3 regions of the Ureibacillus suwonensis genome follow, and region 1 is predicted to be linked to each of the others. Evidence: riboswitches for the same ligand, from Rfam matches in the RefSeq annotation. Region 1 holds a riboswitch; each other region holds the start of a gene.
What was found. Region 1 has a riboswitch for cobalamin ahead of cobT (nicotinate-nucleotide--dimethylbenzimidazole phosphoribosyltransferase). Riboswitches for the same ligand answer to the same signal wherever they lie in the genome.

Region 1 (4,113 bases):
CTCAAATTTTGAATGGTTTTTAATGATGCCCGAATCATGATAAAGGTTTGCAACCAAGTAAAAAGGGAAGATGAAATGAAAATGGCGGCAAGCAATAGTCCCATTCGGACAGTCCCTTTTATATCGAGAGGCAAAATATAATGGTCGATAATGTATCCAATCATAAAAGGTCCTAAAATATTTAATATGGATGTAATCACAACAAGAAAAATGACGCTGATAATGCTTATCCTTTGTTTCTTTAAATAACTCCAAATCCGTTTGAGGGTGGCCTTTTGATTTTTTGCCTTTGCAGCCGGCCCATGACCCCTGCCCGGACCACGGCCTCTGCCGGAAAGGGATTCCTGCAATCTATTCATAGAGCACACCTCCCTTTTCAACTTGAGTTGCAACAATTTCTCTATAATGTTCACTTGTTTTCAATAATTCTTCGTGGGTTCCTTGTGCCACAATGCGTCCATCTTCCAAAACCAGGATGAGATCGGCATGTTTAATCGAAGAAATCTTAGATGAAACGATAAACTTCGTGCTTCCTTCAAGCGCTTCCTTCATATTTTTTCGGATCACTTTTTCCGTAATACTATCCACTGCTGAAGTTGTATCATCCAAAACCAGAATTTTCGGTTTCCGGATTAATGCACGGCTCATGGCCAACCGTTGTTTTTGACCCCCTGATAAATTGGTTGCCCCTTGGGTCAATTCATGTTGTGTTTTTTTATCCAGTTTTTCCACAAACTCATAAGCATTCGATGCGACCAGTGCCTCTTGAATTTCCTCTTCTGTTGCATCACTTTTTCCGTATTTCAAGTTTTCTTCAATTGTTGTGGAAAACAATGTTGCTTTTTGAGGTGCAAAAGCCAATGAGCCTCTCAATGTTTCAATGTCATATTGCCGGATCGGGATGTCATCGATGTAAATCGTTCCTTCATCCACATCCATTAGACGGGCAAGCAATTTGATCAATGTGGATTTCCCGCTGCCGGTCATGCCGATGATTCCTACCGTGCTGCCCGCTTTCGCTTCAAAGGTAATATTTTTTAACACCGGTTCCACCTGTTTGTTATAAGAGAAACTTACATTCTCAAATCGCACATCTCCTCGGATTTCTTTTTTCACCGGATTTTCCGCGTTTATAATATCCCGCTGCTCCTCCAACACGACAACGACACGTTCCGCGCTCGGAATGGCCCGTGCGATTTGAATGAGTACGTTGCTGGAGCTCATTAGTCCGTTCATGATCATCATCAAATAGTTGATGAAGGCCACAATGACCCCGATTTCAATGGCGCCCGCTTCCACCTTTACTACTCCGAGCATAAGCGCCAAAACAATCCCGATATTGACAACAAACTGCGTGATCGGCGTCAATGCGGCAATGACTTGATCGGCGGTCATATTGCGCTTCGCCAATTCTTCGTTGACACCTGCAAATTGCTTCACTTGATGGCGCATGCGGTTAAAGGCTTTAATGACACGGATGCCTGATAAATTTTCCTGTACACGGGTATTCACAACATCGATCGTTTCCTGGACTTTCCGGAATAATGAAATCGATAATTTAATAAACACATATAAACAGACGATCAGGACAGGGACAACATAAAATAATACGGAAAATAAATCTCTTGCCGTAAAGAAGACGACCACGACAGCCCCGACAAACATGAAAGGGCCCCGGACAAATATTTTCAACAGCATGTTTAACGCCCTTTGCAGCATTTCCACATCATTGGTCAAGTTCGTAATCAGTTTCCCCAACGTAAATTTGTCCTTATTGCTGTTAGAAAAATAGGTGATGGTTTCATATAAATCTGCCCGAATATCGGATGCAAAGTTGACGGCCGCTTTCGAACTGAAATACGTGCAGCCCGCCCCTCCAAACCATCCTATAATTGCACATACCATCATTGCAGCAAACATCACCATGATATGTGTTGGGTCCTTTGTCGCGATCCCTTCGTCGATTATTTTTTGCATAATGGTCGGCTGGATCAAATCCATTGCCACTTCCAATATCATGAGGATTGGCGCCAATATCGCAAAATGCTTATAGGGCTTCAAATATTTTGAAAGTTTTATCGCTGCATGCATGTTCTAACTCCTTCTCCACCTTTGTATCAGCAACTATGTATACATATGTTTACAGATGACCACCCGAATTGTATACAACTGTATAGATGATCGTCAAACCAATCAGCTTCTACCGATTCCAACGTTCAATTTACTTTTCATGCAAAAGATTTAAAACATCTTGACGAAACTTTATTTTCATCATACATTATTTAGAAAAAGAATATCCACGTAATTAGGTGCCCTTTATGGGAGAATAGGGAATAAAGTGAGAATCTTTAGCGGACCCACCACTGTATGGGGGAGCAATATGGAATATGCCACTGGGAAACTGGGAAGGCCCATAGTTGCGATGAACCTGAGCCAGGAGACCTGCCTGATTACTTGAAACATACAGTACGATGGTAAAGTCTGTAGTTTATTTGGCATGCCAATAAACTGCAGACTTTTATTTATTATTGAAAAAATTAATTGATGGGGGAATTGAAATGGAACTATTGCAATCAACATTGCAAGCTATTCAACCAGTAAACAAAGAAATCATGAAACAGGCGAGGGAAAAAGTGGATGCCCTTTGCAAACCGCCAGGCAGTTTAGGAAAATTGGAACAAATCGCGGTACAACTTGCCGGGATTACGGAAAAACTGGAGCTGGATGTATCCAATAAAGCGGTTATATCATTGGCCGCCGATCACGGTGTCTATGAAGAAAATGTATCCAATAACCCTCAAATTGTAACGGTGATGCAGTCCATTGGTTTCGCCAAAGGGTTTACCGGTGTGTGCGCCATTGCAAGAGCGGCAGGAGCCAAAGTGGTTTCTGTCGATGTCGGCATCAATGCCGATTTGCCGGAAACTTCTGGCGTAATTAATAAAAAAGTACGATACGGGACTGCGAATATGGCCAAAGAACCGGCTATGTCACGGGAAGAAGCCATCCGGGCCATTGAAGTGGGCATCGAAGTGGCCAATGATCAAGTAAAACAAGGGGTCAACGTTTTAGCAACCGGGGAAATGGGCATTTGCAATACCACAGCAAGCAGTGCGGTTTTAGCGGCTCTTTTTGGCTATGACCCTGGTGAAGTAACCGGAATGGGGGCGGGTGTCGATAGCATTCAACATAAAATTGATGTAATTCGTCGTGCAATAGAAATCAATCAACCAAATCCTGATGATCCAATTGATGTTTTGGCGAAAGTGGGCGGATTGGAATTGGGCGGAATGGCCGGTGTCGTGCTAAGTGCCGCAGCCAACCGCATTCCGGTAGTGATCGACGGCTTTATTTCCACTGTTTCCGCATTAATCGCTTATCAATTGGAACCAAAAGTGAAGGATTACATTATTCCATCCCACATGTCAGAAGAACCTGGGGCAAAAATCGCCAGCGAATTATTGGGATTGGAGCCGATGTTAAACATGAACATGCGGCTAGGCGAAGGTTCCGGTGCAGCCCTTGCTTTCCCTATCCTGGACGCGGCATGTTCAATGATGAATACAATGACGACTTTGGAAGAGTCCAATCAATACATGCAACAAATCATGGAGAATCAAAGATCTTAAGACGGACGGCAAAATGGAAGGCTGTTTAGAAAGCGGCGCGCTTTTTCAACAGCCTTTTTTCATTATGGCTTTAATTCTGATAAAGCCATTCGATAAAGTTTGTCATCATTTTCCCCCGGTTTTCCCCGGCCATCCGTATTATTGGTTACAAAGTATAAATTATCCCCTTCAATGAATACATCCCGAATCCGCCCCAAACCGCTGATCACTTCTTTTGTTGTTCCTGCGTTTAAATCAAACTCCAACACCGCTTCCCCCCGTAATGCCGCAACATACAACTTCCCATCTGTATAGACCATCCCCGAAGGCGCCCATGTTTTATTGGAACCGGATGTAAACAATGGAGAAACCATGCCTTCCTTTTCCTCTTTCCCTTCGATGACCGGCCAGCCGTAATTTTTCCCCGGCTCAATCCGGTTGATTTCATCATTGGCACTATTTCCATGTTCACTTGCATAAAGGGTTCCATCCGGTGCCCAAGCGA
Region 2 (4,113 bases), on a different contig from region 1:
CACCACATCGGATATACTAATCAGCAGTTTTTCTTTTTGGGAGGGAAGATATCTATGGCAAAAGACTGGCGTTATATTAGTTATCCGTTTATGCGGGAGAAAAGTTGCTTGGTAGATTATGAAATTATGACAGACAGCTTAACGACAAAAATAGGAGATTGCATAAGTGTAAGCAAAAATGAACATAAGTTTGAAGAAATCACTCAAATTTTAAGAAAAATCCAACCGCTAGCTTATCATGCAAATGGATCTGTAAGAGGGCGTTTAGCGATTACAGAAGAAGATTTAATGTGGCTGGAATCTGTATATGATGATTTTGTCGAACGAGCAGGCGAGACAAATAAGCAATTCGTTTTGCCACAAGGTTCTGAGTTGGCGACTCGATTGCATATTTGTCGAAGTGAAGCGAAAAAGAGCTATCGTGCTTTACACAAAGTAAGCGAAGAGAGAGAAGTGCCGGAAATTTTGTTTCAGTTTTTAGGACTTTTAGCGAATGTATTTTTTGTAATGGCAATTGAAGCGAATAAATTAACTAAAACCGAAGAAATCCCTTTTATCAGCAAATCTTATGGAAAAACTAAATAAATAGTTTATAGATAGCCCAAATTTATATATATTGCAAGTTAGTTAAGAGAATACTAGATGAAAACGATTTGTAAATATTTTAGATTTACTTTTTAAGATTGTAAGCATGAATTTTATATGATAACATACACTATATATTGTGTAGTTTAAAATTTAATAACACAAAATGTTGAGTATAAAGTTATGGTGGTAATTTTTAATACCTTAATAGGGAATCCAGTGAGAATCTGGAGCTGCCCCCGCAACTGTAAGTGTGGACGAATTAGCAAACCACTGTATCGATTTACTGAAAGGTGACGATACGGGAAGGGCTATAGTAGGAGGATACACGAGCCAGGAGACCTGCCATACTTTGTAGTTTCTATTCTTCGGGGTGTGAGAAGGAGAAACGATAGGAAAAGATATATTTTACATATGTTTTATTTCTGTCGTATTCTTCCTTTTTCCGTCTATTCCCCGAGAATGACGGATTTTTTATTTTTAGGGAGGAATTAAGGTGACAAGAAATCAAAGTATTGAACAGGAAACACTTTCTGAATTCATCGATCGTATTTTTAATGATTTCAAGTTGGCATCAGACCAATACAAAGAGAAGATTCGAAAAGCAGGAGTAACCAATCCATTCGATGAGAGAGATGCAGATATTTTAATTAAGTATGCTCTTGAAAATATTGATGAAGCAAATACAGAATGGACCTATATTGCAGCAAGAATTTTTTTACAAAATCTTTATTATAAAGCAGCAAGAAACAGAGGATATGAATTTAATCATAATCGTACTTATGGATCGTTTTATGATTTGATTCGGATATTGACCGAAAAAGGAATCTATTCCGAAAAGTTATTAATGAAATATACAAAACAAGACATTGAGTATTTTGAATCAGTTATTGAACCTAAACATGATTTGTTATTTACATATCCCGCTATTCTATCTTTGGCAACCCGTTATTTAGCAACGGATTATGAGAAAAATGTTTATGAATTGCCACAAGAACGCTGGATGATTATTGCGATGTACCTTATGCAAGACGAAGATAAATCCATGAGAAATGAGTATGTAAAAGAAGCGTATTGGGCTTTAAGCAATCTGTATATGACTGTTGCGACCCCAACACTTGCAAATTCCGGAAAAACACATGGGCAGTTATCTAGCTGCTTTATTGATACTGTAAATGATAGCTTACAAGGAATCTATGATAGTAATAGCGATGTTGCCCAGCTTTCTAAAAATGGAGGCGGTATCGGTGTTTATATGGGGAAAATTCGTGCAAGAGGTAGTTCCATCAAAGGATACAAAGGCATGTCAAGTGGTGTTATACCATGGATTAAGCAATTAAATAATACAGCAGTCAGTGTTGATCAGCTTGGTACAAGAAAAGGCGCTATTAGTGTGTATTTAGATGTATGGCATCGTGATATAGAAGAATTCCTTGATTTGAAACTCAATAATGGTGATGAACGGTTGCGTGCGTATGACATATATACAGGAGTATGTATACCCGATTATTTTATGGAACAGGTAGAAAAACGGGGAGATTGGTATTTATTTGATCCATATGAAGTGAAACAAGTGATGGGTTACTCGCTAGAAGACTTCTATGATGAAAAGAAGGGCGATGGACAGTGGCGTAAAAAGTATCAAGAATGTATTCAAGCCAATCTTTCTTCCAAAAAAAGAATTCCAGCAATAGATATTATGAAGCGAATCATGAGATCCCAATTAGAAACTGGCGCACCGTTTATGTTTTATCGTGATGAAGTCAACCGCCAAAATGCCAATTCCCATCAAGGTATGATCTACTGTTCAAATTTATGTACGGAAATTGCGCAAAATCAATCTCCAACAGAATTTATTGAAGAATATATCGAAAACGAAAATATAATTGTAAAAAAATATAAAGCTGGTGATTTTGTTGTTTGCAATTTGAGTTCTATCAATTTAGGCCGTGCTGTACCTGATAATGTTTTAGAACGTTTGATTAAAATTCAAGTTCGCATGTTAGATAATGTAATTGATATTAATACGCTGCCAATTAAACAACCAGAAATCACGAATAAAAAATACCGGGCCATTGGACTTGGAACATTTGGTTGGCATCATCTATTAGCTTTGAAGAATATTGAATGGGAATCAGAAGAAGCAGTACAATATGCAGATGAACTTTATGAAAAAATAGCTTATTACACGATTCGAAGCAGTATGGAGTTAAGCAAAGAAAAGGGCAGTTATCCATTATTTGAAGGAAGTAAATGGAGTTCTGGTGAGTATTTTATTTATAAAGGTTATACAGACGAACGATGGATGCAACTTCAAAAAGATGTTAAAAAATATGGAATTCGAAATGGATATTTAATGGCCATTGCACCTAATGCGACAACTTCGATTATTGCAGGTTCCACCGCTAGTATTGATCCTATCTTTAAACCTTTTTATATTGAGGAGAAAAAGGATTACCGAATTCCGACAACTGCACCTGATTTAAATCATAAAACGTATAATATTTATCGCCGTTCAGCTTATATTGTGGACCAAAGATGGTCAATCAAACAAAATGCTGCTCGTCAAAAACATATCGATCAAAGCATTTCATTTAATATTTATGTTCCAAACACGATAAAGGCATCAGTGCTGCTAGATCTGCATTTTCAAGCATGGAAATCAGGTTTAAAAACAACCTATTATGTTCGCTCTACATCGAATGAAGTAGAAGAATGTGTGTGGTGTCAAAGTTGAAGGCTTTAATAGCTTATTTATCTTATAGTGGAAATACAAAAGAAGTTGCAGAAATTATTGAGGAAGTATTAAAAGAAAAGAAATTTCAAGTGGATATGCATCGAATCGGAGTCAATTTGCCAATCAATCTTAAAATGTACGATTTAATATTTATTGGTACTTTTACTTGGGCAAAGGGTGCATTACCTATTGAAGTTAAGGATTTTGTATGGGAAATAGGCTATAAACCAAAAAATATTGCAGTATTTGGTACTGGTGATACTCAGTTTGGGGGCGATGAATTATTTTGCTTGGCGGCTGTGAAATTAGCAAGATTCTACAATAGTCGTTGGGAACCTTTAAAAATTGAACAATCTCCTAGAGGAAGTCAAGAAAAAATCGTAAAAAAATGGATAGAAGGGATTGTTAAAGATGTCACCAAACTTGCTTGAAAAGGTAAAAACATTAGATCCAATGAATCCAAATCGAGCAACTGCACTGTTTGGAGGAAAATCGAGTGGTATTTTAAATTGGAATGATATTAAGTATCCGCATTGGTATAAAACATATAAACGCTTGTTAAGTAATTTCTGGAAGTCTGATGAAGTGAATATGTCGAATGATGTGAAGGAATTTCCAATGTTATCAACGGAGGAACAAGATACGTTTTTAAAAGTAATTAGCCTTTTAGCGACATTAGATTCATCGCAAACAAGGACCATTCTACTCACATCCTTATATGCCACAGATCCATCAGTACAATCTATTTTAGCTGTCATTGCACAACAAGAAGCAGTGCATAATGAAAGCTA
Region 3 (4,113 bases), on a different contig from region 1:
GGGGCGATGGAAGCGGTGCAGGAACGGATATATGAGATGGAACCCGTTGGCGCAATCGCCAGTCGATAAGCATTGAATAGCCCGTATTTCATGACATCTTCTTTCAATTTTATCCACATATCCCGGGTGATGATCGGCACGTTTCCCAAGGCTCTTTTCACCGCTCCAACCGGTTCTTTGTCCGTCTTATGGATGTAATTTTCAAAATAGTTGCCGTTTGCATATTCGCTCTCTTCAAACCCAAAAAAAGTTTCTCCCTTTTCTTTCGCCATTTGCATGGATGATTTCAATGAATAATAGTTCAATGCTTCCATGAAATAATCGATGAATTCGATGGACTCCTTTGAACCGTACCGAATATTTTGGGAAACGAGATGGCCGTGCAAATTCATCACGCCCAGTCCGACCGAATGCATCAACCGATTCGCCTTTCTGACAGAAGGCACATTTTTGATATTGGTCATGAGGGACACTTGCGTAAGCAGCCGCATTGCCGTATCAACCAGCTCTTCAAAACGGTGAAACTTCGTCGCATGGTGAATATCCAACGAACCAAGATTGCAAGATACATCCAATCCGTATTCATTCGGCTCATCTTTGTCATGAATGACGCTTGTCCGCTGCAATTGCAAAATTTCCGTGCAAAGATTGGACATCTTCACTCTTCCCAATTGTTTTAAAGGATGACGCTTATTGACGTTGTCATCGAAAATTTCAAATGGATAACCGGATTCGAATTGGCTTTTCTTAATTTCTGTATATAATTTTCGTGCATTGATCCATTTCAACTTTCGGATATTCGGGTTATTGAGCAGTTCCCCATACATTTCCGTCATGCTGATTTCGGACATTCTTTTTCCGTATTCCCGATAAATGTCATAAGGGCTGAAAAGGGCCATCTCTTCATCCTTTTTCATCAGCTCAAAGAAAATATCAGGTACAATGACGCCCGTTGATAAAGTTTGCAACCGGATTTTTTCATCGGCATTCGGCTTTTTGGAAGAAATAAATTCTTCAATATCCCCGTGGAAGATATTCAAATAGGCAACGCCCGAGCCATTCCGTTGGCCCAATTGATTGGAGTAGGCAAAAGCGTTTTCCAACAGTTTGGCAACGGGCATGACCCCGCTTGCCCGATTGGCGATTCCTTTGATTGGATCCCCCAAAGGCCTCAAATCCGTCAAATTGACCCCCACTCCTCCGCCAAGTCTTGAGAGTTCCAGACAATATCCAATGTTTTCGGCAATGCTGTTCATCGAATCATCCATCGACAATTTGAAACAGCTAACCAATTCACCCCGCGCTTTTTTCCCGCTGTTCAGGGCAGTTGGCGTCGCCGGTTGAAAAGCTTCCATGATGGCACGGATCGCCTTTTCCGCCATTTGTTCATTTCCATCCGCCAGATAAAGGGCAATAATGCTCATACGATCTTCATAAGTTTCTAAAATTTCCTTTCCATCCCGGCTTTTCATTGCGTAGCTGTCATAAAATTTTTTAGCGCTCATAAACGTTTGGAAACGGAACCGGTAGGCATAGGCGATTTCAAATATTTGCCGGATAAAGTCCATGGAATACTTTTTCAAGAAAGCTTCCTCATAATAACCTTCTTCTATTAAATAACGAACCTTTTCTTCTATGCCCGAAAACTGGCGCATGCGGGGATGAATATACTCGAAGAAAAATTGACGGGTGGCCTGCCGATCTTTCTCCAAGTCGATGCGGCCCGTTTGCCGATAGTGATTCAACACTTCATTATTGAGCATTAAATATGTTTTCATCTGAAAATCCCCCCTTGTATCGTTCTTTTATAAAACTCCATAATGGCGTGATAATTTTTTTGAAATCCCCTTAATTCAATCTTTTCAACAATCGGGATGCCATAAGTTTCACTGATCACATCTGCAGAACGGCAAAAATAAGAATGACCAAAATTGGAATTCCCGCTTGCCACCACTCCTTTGCAAAGGTGGGCATTATTTTTTAAAAACCCTTCTACAATTGGTGGCACTTCCCCAATTCCATCGGTATAAGTGCACAACAAAAAGGGTTCGTCCAATATCAGCCCTTCTTGAATTTCAATGTTCGGCAATCCTAATTGATGAACGATAAACCGCACATTTCCGGTTCTTGAGGCATAAGCGATCATACCTTCATCATGCCGATGATTTTTTTGGCTTCTTCCATGTCATCCATCAGCTCACCGTCAATTTCCATAACCGGGACAGTAAAGAATCCGGCTTTCAATAATCTTTCTTTCGCTTCTTCATTGGAATCAACGTTTATTTCCTCATATTGTCTTTCGAAACCCAGTTTCTTTAACTCAAATTTCATCAACATGCACTTTGGACAAACTTTTTTGGAATATAACTTCATATCCTTTCTCCTTTCCATCAATTCAATGACAAAAAAATAAGCCATACCCTTTTTCGGGTAAGGCTTTGAAATGGAAACAATCAGGCGCTAAGAAATGGACCTTTTGCTTCCATTTCTTAGCCCCCGAAGAAATGAGCAATTTCCGTTTATCAGGCAGGTCTCCTGGCTCATGCATCATCCTACAAGTTCCCTTCCCATGCCATTGGCACAGTGGATTTGAACTTTTCGTCAGCAATTACAGTTGCGGGGACAGCATCAGATTTTCACTGATTTCCCTTTTAATCTACTATATATAGTAGAACCTGATAAACAAATATACTATATATTGTGTTGTCGTGTAACATTGTAACATGCAGATTTGTTAAATACAAGTGGAATTGGAAAAACTTAATGTTTAAGCATGATTTCCAATCGTCTTAATGCTTTTTCCTGCTGAATGTACAACTTTTGGGCCTCTTCCAAAGAAATGAGTTGAAAGCGTATTTTCGAAAAGGGTTGAAGTTGGGCGAGTTTCGGCAAATCAACGGAAACCACTTGAGCCAATTTAGGATAACCGCCCGTCGTCTGACAATCCGCCATTAAGATAATGGGCTGCCCGCTTGGAGGCACTTGGACGGTTCCAAAGGTGACTGCCTCTGATAATAATTGGATAGGTTCTTTCGTAATTAGTGGACTATCCCCCATTAAACGGTAACCCATGCGATCCGCATCTTTCGAAATCGTAAAGATGCAATTGATGAAGGCATTCCTGCTTTTTTCCGCAAATCGATCATATTCCGTCCCTTTTACCACCCGAATTTCCGCATCCCGACTCTTAATCAACCAATCTCCCGGAAGAATCCCCCACTTTCCTTTTTGCACTGGCTTCGATTCCGGAATTGGAAGTTCGTCTCCTTTTTGCAAAGGGCGGCCTTTAAATCCTCCTATCCCGGCACGGATATAAGTGCTGTAACTATTTAATACTTTCTTGACTTGAATTCCACCTTTGATGTGCAAATAGCCCCTTGCTCCATCTTTGCAGGAGCCCAGCTTTAAAATGCTGCCCTTTTCGGCAAAAACCGGCTTCCACATCCGGCATGGTTTCTCATTCAAGAGCGGATGAAAATTGGCCCCTGTCAAACAAAACACCGCATCACAATTAAATTTCACCGTCGGACCGATTAAAGTGAATTCCAGTGCCGCAGAAGGCGCTTGCTGTAACAGCATTTCCCCCATGCGATAAGAGAGGGTATCCATTGCCCCTCCAACAATGACGCCATACTGCTGAAAACCCCTTCTTCCTGAATCTTGGATCGTCGTTAAAAGACCCGGTTTCAGTATTGTCATCGTCATGACCTTTCACCTTCTAATTCCATAAACTCTTTTTCAGTAATGGGGACAAAACGGATCCGGTCTCCTGCCCGCAATAACGTTGGCGGGTTTTGATCCGGAAGAAACAATTTTAATGGGGTGCGGCCAATGATTTGCCACCCTCCAGGTGTTTCAAGGGGGTAAATCCCTGTTTGCTTTCCGGCAATCCCTACAGAACCGGCCGGGATTTTCAATCGGGGTGTTTCTTTGCGGGGAGTTGCGATTCTTTCATCCATCCCGCCCAAAAAAGGAAATCCGGGTGCAAAGCCCAACATGTAGACAAGATAATCGTTTTTTGTATGTATCTCAATGACTTCTTTTTCAGACAAATGGTGAATTCGGGCAATTTCCGTTAAATCCGGGCCATAGATTCCTCCGTAACAGACAGGG

Region 2: another riboswitch for cobalamin. It lies ahead of ACFPOH_RS02295 (ribonucleoside-diphosphate reductase subunit alpha); the one in region 1 lies ahead of cobT (nicotinate-nucleotide--dimethylbenzimidazole phosphoribosyltransferase).
Region 3: another riboswitch for cobalamin. It lies ahead of ACFPOH_RS03230 (glutaredoxin family protein); the one in region 1 lies ahead of cobT (nicotinate-nucleotide--dimethylbenzimidazole phosphoribosyltransferase).

Annotation. Positions count from the first base shown of each region.
Region 1 covers NZ_JBHSNQ010000185.1:25,184-29,296, reverse strand. The annotation lists gene ACFPOH_RS14645 (ABC transporter ATP-binding protein) at 1-359, opposite strand, end outside; gene ACFPOH_RS14640 (ABC transporter ATP-binding protein) at 352-2,091, opposite strand; cobalamin riboswitch at 2,291-2,464, shown strand; gene cobT (nicotinate-nucleotide--dimethylbenzimidazole phosphoribosyltransferase) at 2,559-3,629, shown strand; gene ACFPOH_RS14630 (PQQ-dependent sugar dehydrogenase) at 3,692-4,113, opposite strand, start outside.
Region 2 covers NZ_JBHSNQ010000030.1:11,297-15,409, reverse strand. The annotation lists gene ACFPOH_RS02300 (hypothetical protein) at 55-585, shown strand; cobalamin riboswitch at 752-949, shown strand; gene ACFPOH_RS02295 (ribonucleoside-diphosphate reductase subunit alpha) at 1,127-3,322, shown strand; gene ACFPOH_RS02290 (flavodoxin) at 3,301-3,753, shown strand; gene ACFPOH_RS02285 (ribonucleotide-diphosphate reductase subunit beta) at 3,734-4,113, shown strand, end outside.
Region 3 covers NZ_JBHSNQ010000037.1:33,897-38,009, reverse strand. The annotation lists gene nrdE (class 1b ribonucleoside-diphosphate reductase subunit alpha) at 1-1,778, opposite strand, end outside; gene nrdI (class Ib ribonucleoside-diphosphate reductase assembly flavoprotein NrdI) at 1,775-2,146, opposite strand; gene ACFPOH_RS03230 (glutaredoxin family protein) at 2,143-2,373, opposite strand; cobalamin riboswitch at 2,509-2,694, opposite strand; gene ACFPOH_RS03225 (5-oxoprolinase subunit C family protein) at 2,761-3,705, opposite strand; gene pxpB (5-oxoprolinase subunit PxpB) at 3,702-4,113, opposite strand, start outside.